3 regions of the Rhodococcus ruber genome follow, and region 2 is predicted to be linked to each of the others. Evidence: riboswitches for the same ligand, from Rfam matches in the RefSeq annotation. Region 2 holds a riboswitch; each other region holds the start of a gene.

Region 1 (3,269 bases), 470 kb from region 2:
GCGAGGTGACGGGGACGGCTGGGCCGTCGGACCCGACGGTGGTCGCCGGTGGGGCAGATTCGGCGCGGCCGGGCTGCTGCTGCGTGCACCGCTGCCCGACGGCACCCCGGCCGTGTTGCTGCAGCACCGCGCGGCGTGGAGCCACCAGGGCGGCACGTGGGCGCTGCCCGGCGGCGCCCGCGACAGCGACGAGAGTCCCGTCGTCGCGGCTGTACGGGAAGCCGAGGAGGAGACCGGGATCGACCCGGCTGCCGTGAGCGTGCGCACCGAGCGGGTCACCTCCGGCGTCGACGGAGGATGGACGTACACCACGGTCGTCGCGGACACCCCGAGCCCGATGGAGACGACCCTCAACGGGGAGAGCACCGAACTGCGCTGGGTGCCGGAGGCGGACGTCGAGACCATGCCCCTGCACTCCGGGTTCGCGGCCGCCTGGCCGGACCTGCGGACCCGGGCGGTGCGGATGCTGCTCGACACGGCCAACGTCCTCGGCGCGCGGCCGAACGGCTGGTGGCGCGACCGGCCGGGCGCCACCGCACGACTGCTCGCGGAGCTGGCGGAGTCGGTGCCCCGCACCGTCGAGCTGCCCGGCGGCTCGTTCGGCTGGGTGAGCCGCATCGAGGCGGTCCTCGAGGGGCAGGCCCGCGCGGCGGTGATCGACGACGACCGCACCCTGGTGCACACCGCCGCCGGCAGCGGAGACGACGAACTGGCCGTCCTGGCGAAGGGCACGTCGGCGGTCCTGGACCAGGTGCTCACCGTGGTGGTGACGGCCGACCGGGGACTGCGCGCCCGGCTGCCCGGGGATGTGCCGACCCTGGCGCCGTCGACGGTGCTCGACTGGCTGTGACGGACCGTCAGCGGGCGGCGCCGCCAGTGCGGCCGCCGCGGGTGCGCGACCGGCTGTGACGGACCGTCAGCGGGGCAGCGCGGCCTTCAGCGCGGCCGCCGCGGTCCGCGGATTCGGTGCCGCGGTGATGGCGCGGACCACCGCGATGCGGGTGGCGCCGGCGTCGAGCACCTCGGGCAGCCGCTCGGCATCGATGCCGCCGATGGCGAACCACGGCCGCCGCGGCTGCGACCGGGCCACCTCCCGCAGCACCTCGAGGCCCGCTGCGGTGCGGCCCGGCTTGGTGGGGGTCTCCCACACCGGTCCGTTGGCGAAATAGTCGACGCCGTCCTCGATGTCGGCCAGGCTGGCCTGGGCCCGGCTGGCGGTGGAGCGGCCGATCACCACGTCGTCGCCGAGGACCTGCCGGGCGTACCGCACGGGCAGGTCGCCCTGCCCGAGGTGCAGGATGTCGGCGCCGGCGGCCAGGGCGATGTCGGCGCGGTCGTTGACGGCCAGCAGGGCCCCGTGCCGGTGGCAGGCGGCGGCGAGCACCTCGAGCGCCTCGAGCTCCTCGCGGGCCTCGAGCGGGCCGAACTTCTTCTCGCCCGCCGAGCCCTTGTCGCGGAGCTGGACGATGTCGACACCGCCCGCGAGTGCCTCCTCGACGAATCGGGCCAGGTCGCCGGTGTCGCGACGGGCGTCGGTGCACAGGTAGAGCCGGGCCTGCGCGAGGCGTTCCCGGGGGGCGGGACGGTTGCCGCGGTAGGTAGTCACGGCGGAGACGGTAGTCTCTGCTCTGAACGAATCGACACGGGAGTCCCGGGGATCGCGGGGCTGAGAGGGGGCCTGCCGGCCCCGACCGTCAGCACCTGAACCGGATCATGCCGGCGCAGGGAGTGAGGTGGACGAACTGTTGGGAACCGTATCCGTCGTCGGCGGAGGCGTGATCGGGCTGTCGATCGCCTGGCGCACGGCCCGGGCCGGCTGGACCGTGACCGTGCACGACCCGTCCCCGGGAGCGGGGGCGTCGTGGGTGGCCGGGGGGATGCTCGCACCGTTGTCGGAGGGCTGGCCGGGTGAGGAACACGTCCTCGAGCTGGGTGCCGCGTCGCTGGCCCGCTGGCCGGCGTTCGGTGCCGAACTGCTCCGGGAGACCGGCCTCGACCTGTTCACCTCCACCGCCTCGCTGACCGTCGCGCTGGACGCGGCCGACGCCGCCGACCTGCGCACGATCGCCGAGTGGGTGTCGGCGCAGGGGCACGAGATGCGCGTGCTCGGCCGCGCCGAGGTGCGCGAACTCGAGCCGTCGCTGGGGCCGCGCATCCGTCTGGGTCTGCTGGCCCCGGACGAGCTGGCCGTGGACAACCGGGTCCTCGTCGACGCGCTGCGACGGGCTGCCGCCGGGGCCGGCGTCAGCTTCGTCGACGAGCCGGTGCGTGACGTCACCGAACTGGACGCCGACCGGGTCGTGCTCGCGGCCGGTGCCGCCTCGGCGCGGTTGTGGCCGGGCCTGCCGGTGCGGCCGGTCAAGGGGGAGATCCTGCGGCTGCGGACCCGGCCGGGCGCGGCTCCCGCCCCGCACCGGACGGTCCGCGGCAGCGTGCACGGCCGGCCCGCGTACCTGGTGCCGCGCGCGGACGGACTCGTCGTCGGCGCAACCCAGTACGAGGCCGACGACACGCAGGTCACCGTCGCGGGGGTGCGGGATCTCATCGCCGACGCCGAGGCGCTGTTCCCGGCGATCGGCGAGTACGAGCTGTACGAGGCGAGTGCGGGGCTGCGACCCGTGAGCCCGGACAACCTGCCGCTGATCGGCCGGCTGTCCGAGCGGGTGATCGCCGCGACCGGGCACGGCCGCAACGGCGTGCTGCTGACCCCGGTCACGGCGGACGCGGTGGTCGCGGAGCTCGCGGACGAACCGCTCGCTGTGGCGAAATATGCTGATCCGCAACGATTTACCGAGGAGTGAGTGTGATGAACGGTGCGCCGACGGTGGGAGTCACGGTCAATGGGGAGGAGCGCTGGTTCGCCCAGGCGCCGACGATGGCCGAGCTGCTGAGCGGACTCGGCCTCCCCGACCGGGGGGTCGCCGTCGCCGTGGACGGTGCCCTCTTCCCCCGGGGACGGTGGTCCGAGCGCGTCGAGAAGGGCTGGCAGATCGAGGTGCTGACGGCGGTGCAGGGTGGCTGAGCGCAACCCCGGCCACGACCTGCCGCCCCTGACGATCGCCGGACGCAGCTTCGCCTCGCGGCTGATCACCGGCACCGGTGGGGCCGCGAATCTCGCCGTGCTCGAGGAGGCCCTCGTCGCCTCCGGCACCGAACTGACCACCGTGGCGATGCGCCGGGTGGACGCGGCGTCCGGGACCGGCGTGCTCGATCTGCTTCGCCGCCTCGACATCGCGCCGCTGCCCAACACCGCCGGCTGCCGCGGCGCC
Region 2 (3,269 bases):
TGATCGAGGGGCGGCAGGTCGTCCACCGGCGCGTCGAGATCGTGGCCCGTGTAGTCCTGACCGGTGAAGACACCGAGCTGGGCGAGCGCGGCGTCGATGTCGAGCAACGCGTCCAGGGTCGCCTTCTTCGCCCGGGCCTCGTCCTCGGTGCGACCGACGTAGGGGACGAGGCCCGGCAGTATCGCAATCGACGCGGGATCTCGTCCGGCGGCGGCAGCGCGGCCACGCAGATCGGTTGCGAAGTCGAGCGCCGCGGCCGAATCCCACGACACCGAGTACACCGCTTCGGCGTGCCGCGCTGCGAGGTTGCGTCCGGTCTCCGACGCGCCCGCTTGGAACAGCACCGGACGCCCCTGCGGACAACGCGGCACGGTGAGCGGCCCGTCGACGCGGAAGTGCTGACCGCGGTGGTCGATCCGACGGATGGCATCGGCGTCGAGGTATCGACCGGCCGCGCGATCGACGAGGATGCCGGCTTCGTCCCACGAGTCCCACAGCGCAGTCAGCACCTCGATGAACTCCTCGGCGCGGCCGTAACGCTCGGCATGGTCCGGCAGCGCGTCGAACCCGTGGTTGCGCGCCTCCGCGTCGAACATCGAGGTCACAATGTTCACCCCGGCCCGTCCACCGCTGATGTGGTCCAGCGAGGCGAGCATCCGCGCCGCATGGAACGGTGTATGGAAGCTCGCGGACACCGTGGTGACCAGCCCGATGCGATTCGTCCTGCGCGCCATGGCGGACAGCGCGGTCAGGGGTTCGAGAAACCACGTGGTCCCAGCCGTGTAGCCCGGGTTCACGCAGTGTCCGTCGGCGAAGAACACCGCATCGAGGCAGCCGCGTTCGGCGGTCCGCGCGAGTTCCTCGTAGTAGGCGATGTCGCCGATTCGCTCCGCCGCAGACGATGGATGCCGCCAGGCCGCCGAATGGTGGCCGACACCGTGGAGAAAGGCGTTCAGATGGAGGGTGCGGGGCTCCGGCATCAGTTCATCACCAGTCCACCGTCGACCACCAGGTTCTGGCCGGTCACTGCTCGCGACCAGTCGGAAGCGAAGAACAGCACGGCGGCGGCGAAGTCCGCCGGGGTGGTGACCTTCCGCAGGGGCGTGGAGGCGGCGATCAGGTCGAATACTTCCTCGGGGGTCGCTGCCGATGCGTCGGTGGTGCGCAGCAGCCCGCCGGAGACCATGTTCACGCGGATGCCTTCGGGCCCGAGGTCTGCCGCGAACGTGCGGGTCAGCGACAGCAGTGCCGCCTTGGCGGCGGTGTAGTCGTGATACGGCACCACCGGGTTCTGGAACAGGTTGGTGCCGATGTTGATGACGGTGCCGCCGCCGGCCTCGCGCATGCCGGGCAGGGCCGCCTGGATCGTGTTGACAGCGCCGCCGACGATGCCGTCGAGTTGAGCGGCGAAGTCGCCGTAGCCGATCTCGTCGGCTCTGCGGCGCGCGTCGCCGTTGAAGGAGAAGTCGGGCAGCGCGTTGTTGACCACGGTGGTGACCGGCCGGCCGAACTGTTTCCGGGCCTGCGTGAACAGGACGTCTACCTGCGCGGCGTCGGTCACGTCGGCGGGCAGGGCGATCGCACGGTCCGGGCCGATCTTCTCGGCGAGGGCGTGGGCGGCGTCGCTGCTGTTGCGGTAGTTGACCACGACGGCGGCGCCCTCGTCGGCGAACGCCTGCGCGAGGTGGCGACCGAGACCGCGCCCGGCGCCGGTGACGAGGACAGTCTGGTTCTGCAGGAGCATTGTCTGTTCTTTCCCTTCGGTGGGAAGGGGTTCACCGCAGCGACGGACCACACGGCCGCGCCGGCTCGGCATCCCTTCGCTCGCATGATCGAGATCAGGTTCGACGGGTCTGTCTCTCAGCCGTTTCCGGCACCCCGTGTCGAGTCCGTCGCAAGCCTACCCCGGCTGTGCCTGCACGTCGAACTTCGATGTCACATCGGACAACTCGGCAGGCTGCGAAGGATTCCCGCCCGGCACGAGGACGATCCGGCGGCAGTGGGTCGCCTGAACATGGTCCAGAAGAAGCGCTGCCTGTCCTCCGGAATCCGAACCGGCAACGGACAACACTCGCGGCGGTGGACAAGCAGACATCGTCGTTCGGACATCCCTTCGCTAGTACGAACTAGAGCAGGTTCGACGAGTGTGATCTCAGCCCTCCTCCAGGGCACCCCGTGTCGAGAGGATCATAAGGCGTCGACGTCGTTCGGCGGCTCGGTGGGGCCGCGGGAGATGGACGGGTTCGGTGGCGAGCCGGCCGGGGCCACGCCGTACACGGTGCGGTCCGCTTCGCGCGGGTGTGTCGACCTGTGGTGGCGTGCGTGGGGCCCGAAAGCGTTCGTGCGGAACGATCTTGCTCAGGCAGTGTGCCGGTCGACCCACTTCTCGGCGAGTGTGCGAGATCGTCGACGAATTCCGCATTCGTGACGGCCGCAGACGGCAGGGGCCATGGTGTGGCTCACACTCCTGACGGTAGGCTGGACGGCGTGAGTAAGGCCAGTTCGGCGCGCCAACGGTTGCTCGCTTTCGGTTCCGGTGAAGACTTGTCGCGCCGCGCCCGATTGCTGAGCGACGTCCACGACGCGGTGATGTCCGGTCGGACGCCGCCGGTACCGCCGCGCGACGTCGTCGCCCGGTCGTGGTCGCGTCTTCGGGCAGACGGTGTCAGTCCCGCCCGGTGTGAGGACGTCGTACTCGCGGACACTTCCGAACTCGAGGCGCGCCGTGCACGAAGTGCCCTGAGATCGGTTCTGCCCGAGCTACGCGGCACCCTGACCGAGGTGGCGAGCGACGCGAACTTCATCGTGGTCGTCGCAGACTCGGACGGGGTGGTGTTGTGGCGAGAGGGTGCACGCGACGTGCAGAGGGAAGCCGACGTCCTCGGATTCGTGGAGGGCGCCCGGTGGTCGGAGAAGTCGGTGGGCACCAATTCGGTCGGCACGTCGCTGGTCGAGGACGCTCCGGTGCAGCTCTTCTCGGCCGAACACTACGCGCGGTCCCACTACGGCTGGTCGTGTACGGGGTCACCGGTCCACGATCCACGCTCCGGCGAGGTACTCGGGGTACTGGACATCAGCGGGTCCGCGATGTCGGTGCATCCGGCCACCGTGGCCCTCGTGCAGACGGCTGTGCGATTGGCCGAGTCGATGCTCTGGCGCGAGCATGCCGCCCACCTCGACAGGCTCCGTGCCGATGCGGCACCGGTGCTCGCAGCGACGTGCGGGCCCGCCGTTGTCGTGGACGGCCACGGCTGGGTCGTGGCAGCCAG
Region 3 (3,269 bases), 2.7 Mb from region 2:
GCCGCCTTGAGCATCGGGGTCGCATGGTCGAACCGGTACACCCACGTCGGCGAGTGGGCGCTGTGCGCGTCGGCGATCCACACCACCGGCATCCGGAACCCCGCGTCCCGCGAAAGAGCCATCGCCCCGGACGTTTTCGTGACATCCGGGTACGCGGAGATGATCTCCGCGATGCGGTCGGGCGGCAACTCCGGGTGGTCCTCGGCGAGGGCGTCGAGCATCGCCTGCACGGAGGCGTCGCTCACCGGCATCAACGGCGACTTCATGAAGCGGAAGATCGACGGCTCGTCCTTGTTGGAGCCGATGATCAGGGGGATCCGGTGCGCGAGCCCCTTCTGGAACGCCGCCACCGGATACTTCGGCACCAGGTCGCGATCGACCACGGGCGCCATCGCGAGCGTGCCGGGGAACTTCGTGGGGATCTCGCCGACGAGCACGTCCCCCGCATCGGTCAGCGCCTCGTGCGGCATGTCCCGCAGCGCCCACACCCGCGCCGGGGTGAGGTCGAGGATCTCGAGGTACCGCTCGGCGACCCGCGCAGCCCGCTCGGACCCGTACGCCGACGTCGCCGGCGGGCTCTGCGCGATGGCCCGGTGGAACAAACCCTCGGCGCGGGGCACGGTCATCAGTGTGGTCAGCGACCCGCCACCCGACGACTCGCCGAACACGGTGACCCGGTCGGGGTCGCCTCCGAACGCGGAGATGCAGTCGCGGACCCACTCGAGCGCGGCGATCTGATCGCGCAGCCCCACATTGGATTCGAAGGTGGTCCCGGCGGTCGAGAACGACGAGAAGTCGAGGAACCCGAGCGCGCCGAGCCGGTAGTTGACCGTCACCACGACGACGTCGCCGCGCTCGGCGAGCAACCGTCCGTCGTAGATCCGCTGACCCGAGTAACCGAGGACGTAGGCGCCGCCGTGGATCCACACCATCACCGGCCGGGGCTCCCCGTCCGGCTCCGGCGCCCAGATGTTCAACGAGAGGCAGTCCTCACCGATCGTCAGCCCCGGATCGATGGGGATCGGGTTGTTGCGTCCCTGCGGCGCGATGGGCCCGAAGCGCCGCGCGTCGAGCACGTCGGTCCACGGCTCCGGCGGTTCGGGGGCGCGGAACCGGAGGTCGCCGGACGCCGGCGCGGCGTACGGGACTCCCTTCCACGTGTAGACGGAGCCGTCGCGGTAGCCGCGTACGTCGCCGTACTTGCAGCCGACGATGAGCGTCTCGGCGTCCACGGTCCCTCCCGAACGAACGGTCTCGGGCCAAGGTACCAACAACAGACAGGTTGCATGCGGACCCCGCCGACCCGGGCGACGGAGGCGGTCTGCGCCGAGTGCTATCGTCGGCTCCGTAGACACGGGGTGCTCCGCACATGCGCGGGGCTGAGATCACACCCGTCGAACCTGATCAGGTAATGCTGACGAAGGGATGTCCTGGCATGACCATGCCTGCCCGCGCGTCGGTCCCGGCAGGGACCGACCGCTTCACCGATCTGCTGTGGGACCGGACCAAGGTCCTGCGCGAGTCCATCGACGACCTCGAGTTCCTGCGCCGCCTCGGCGACGGGACGCTGCCGCTCGACGCGTTCCGCTTCTACATCGAGCAGGACGCCCTGTACCTCGCCGGGTACGCCAAGGCACTCGCCCTGCTCGCGGCGAAGGCCCCGGACCCGGGCACCGCCGCGTTCTGGGCGAACAGCGCGGCCACGGCCGCCACCGAGGAATCCGCCCTGCACCGGGGTCTGCTCACCGGCGGGGTCCTGCCGCCCGCCGAGGGCACCCCCGCGCACTCGCCGGCCTGCCTCGGCTACGTCTCCTATCTCACCGCCACCGTCGCCACCGACCCGTATCCGGTCGGCGCCGCCGCGGTACTCCCCTGTTTCTGGATCTACGCCGAAGTCGGCCGCGACCTCGCCGTCCGCGCCGCCGACGTGCTCGCCGCGGATCCCGCCCACCCCTACGCCCAGTGGGTCACCACCTACGACGCGCCCGAGTTCCATGCCGCGGTCGCCGGCGCCCGTGACCTCGTCGACGCCGCGGCGGCAGCCGCCACCGACGCCGAGCGCGACGCCATGGCCGAGGCGTTCACCATCGCCACCCGCTACGAGCTGCTGTTCTGGGACACCGCGCTCAACACCCAGGAGTGGCCGGCCTCATGACCACGCTCCCCCGGCTGCGCCGCCGGTTCACCGTCCTGGCCGCCGTCACCGCCGCGCTGCTGCTCACCGCGTCCTGCGCCGGGAACGGCGACGAGTCCGGCGACACCATCCGATTCGCCCTGGACTGGACGCCGAACACCAACCACACCGGCCTGTACGTCGCCCAGCAGGAGGGCCTGTTCGCCGACGCCGGTCTCGACGTCGAGTTCCTGCCCTACAACAACACCACCCCGGACACCCTCGTCGACGCCGGCAACGCCGAGTTCGGCATCTCCACGCAGGCGCAGGCGACGTTCTCCCGGGCGGCCGGCTCGCGCACCGTCTCGGTGCTCGCGCCGCTGCAGCACTGGGCGACCGGCATCGCCGTCAAGGCGGACCGCGCCGACCTGACCCGGCCCGCGGACCTCGACTCCCGCACTTATGCGGGCTTCGGCGACCCGGGCGACGAGGAGACGCTCGCCCAGGTGATCCGCAACGACGGCGGGCGCGGCGACTTCACCTCGGTCACCCTCGGCACCTCCGCGTACGAGGCCGTGTACTCCGGCACCGCCGACTTCACCGTCTCCTACCTGGCATGGGAGGGCATCGAGGCCGAGCACCGCGGGCTGCCGATGCGCTACTTCCGCTACACCGACTACGGGTTCCCCGACGCCTACGCGATCGTGATCGACGGCAACGAGGACTGGCTGGCCGAATACCCGGACCAGGCCCGGGCCTTCGTGCAGGCCGTCCAGCGGGGCTACGAGATCGCCGCGCAGGACCCCGACCGCGGCGCTCGCGCGCTGATCGAGGCGAACCCGGGGGCCTTCTCCGACGAGGACCTCGTCTACGAGAGCCAGCGGATGCTGTCGGCCGACTACCTGCGCGACGAGAACGGCCGCGTCGGCACCCTCACCCTCGAGCGATGGACCGGGTACTCCCGGTTCCTGTTCGAGAAGGGCCTGCTCTCCGGTCCCGACGGCGCACCGTTGACCACCGAGCCGGACTGGTCGACCTACTTCACCGATGACTACCTCACCCCCTGACCCCACCCGCAATTCCTGGGCGCGGCGCGTGGCCCCGGCCGCGCTGACCGTCGCCGCGCTGGCCCTCGGCTGGCAGCTGTACGTGGCGG

The links. A riboswitch is a leader RNA that binds a small molecule or an ion and turns the genes downstream of it on or off. The one in region 2 is predicted to bind thiamine pyrophosphate.
Region 1: it holds a riboswitch for thiamine pyrophosphate, as region 2 does, so the genes downstream of both, thiO (glycine oxidase ThiO) here and F1734_RS22925 (3-oxoacyl-ACP reductase) in region 2, are expected to answer to the same signal.
Region 3: it holds a riboswitch for thiamine pyrophosphate, as region 2 does, so the genes downstream of both, F1734_RS10325 (TenA family protein) here and F1734_RS22925 (3-oxoacyl-ACP reductase) in region 2, are expected to answer to the same signal.

What each region holds. Positions count from the first base shown of each region.
Region 1 covers NZ_CP044211.1:4,549,469-4,552,737, reverse strand. The annotation lists gene F1734_RS20940 (NUDIX hydrolase) at 1-850, shown strand, start outside; gene thiE (thiamine phosphate synthase) at 917-1,606, opposite strand; TPP riboswitch at 1,633-1,745, shown strand; gene thiO (glycine oxidase ThiO) at 1,743-2,801, shown strand; gene thiS (sulfur carrier protein ThiS) at 2,807-3,022, shown strand; gene thiG (thiazole synthase) at 3,015-3,269, shown strand, end outside.
Region 2 covers NZ_CP044211.1:5,016,097-5,019,365, forward strand. The annotation lists gene F1734_RS22920 (LLM class flavin-dependent oxidoreductase) at 1-980, opposite strand, end outside; gene F1734_RS22925 (3-oxoacyl-ACP reductase) at 980-1,744, opposite strand; TPP riboswitch at 1,799-1,891, opposite strand; TPP riboswitch at 2,092-2,186, opposite strand; gene F1734_RS22930 (GAF domain-containing protein) at 2,563-3,269, shown strand, end outside.
Region 3 covers NZ_CP044211.1:2,204,607-2,207,875, reverse strand. The annotation lists gene F1734_RS10330 (carboxylesterase/lipase family protein) at 1-1,232, opposite strand, end outside; TPP riboswitch at 1,345-1,443, shown strand; gene F1734_RS10325 (TenA family protein) at 1,436-2,155, shown strand; gene F1734_RS10320 (ABC transporter substrate-binding protein) at 2,152-3,180, shown strand; gene F1734_RS10315 (ABC transporter permease) at 3,161-3,269, shown strand, end outside.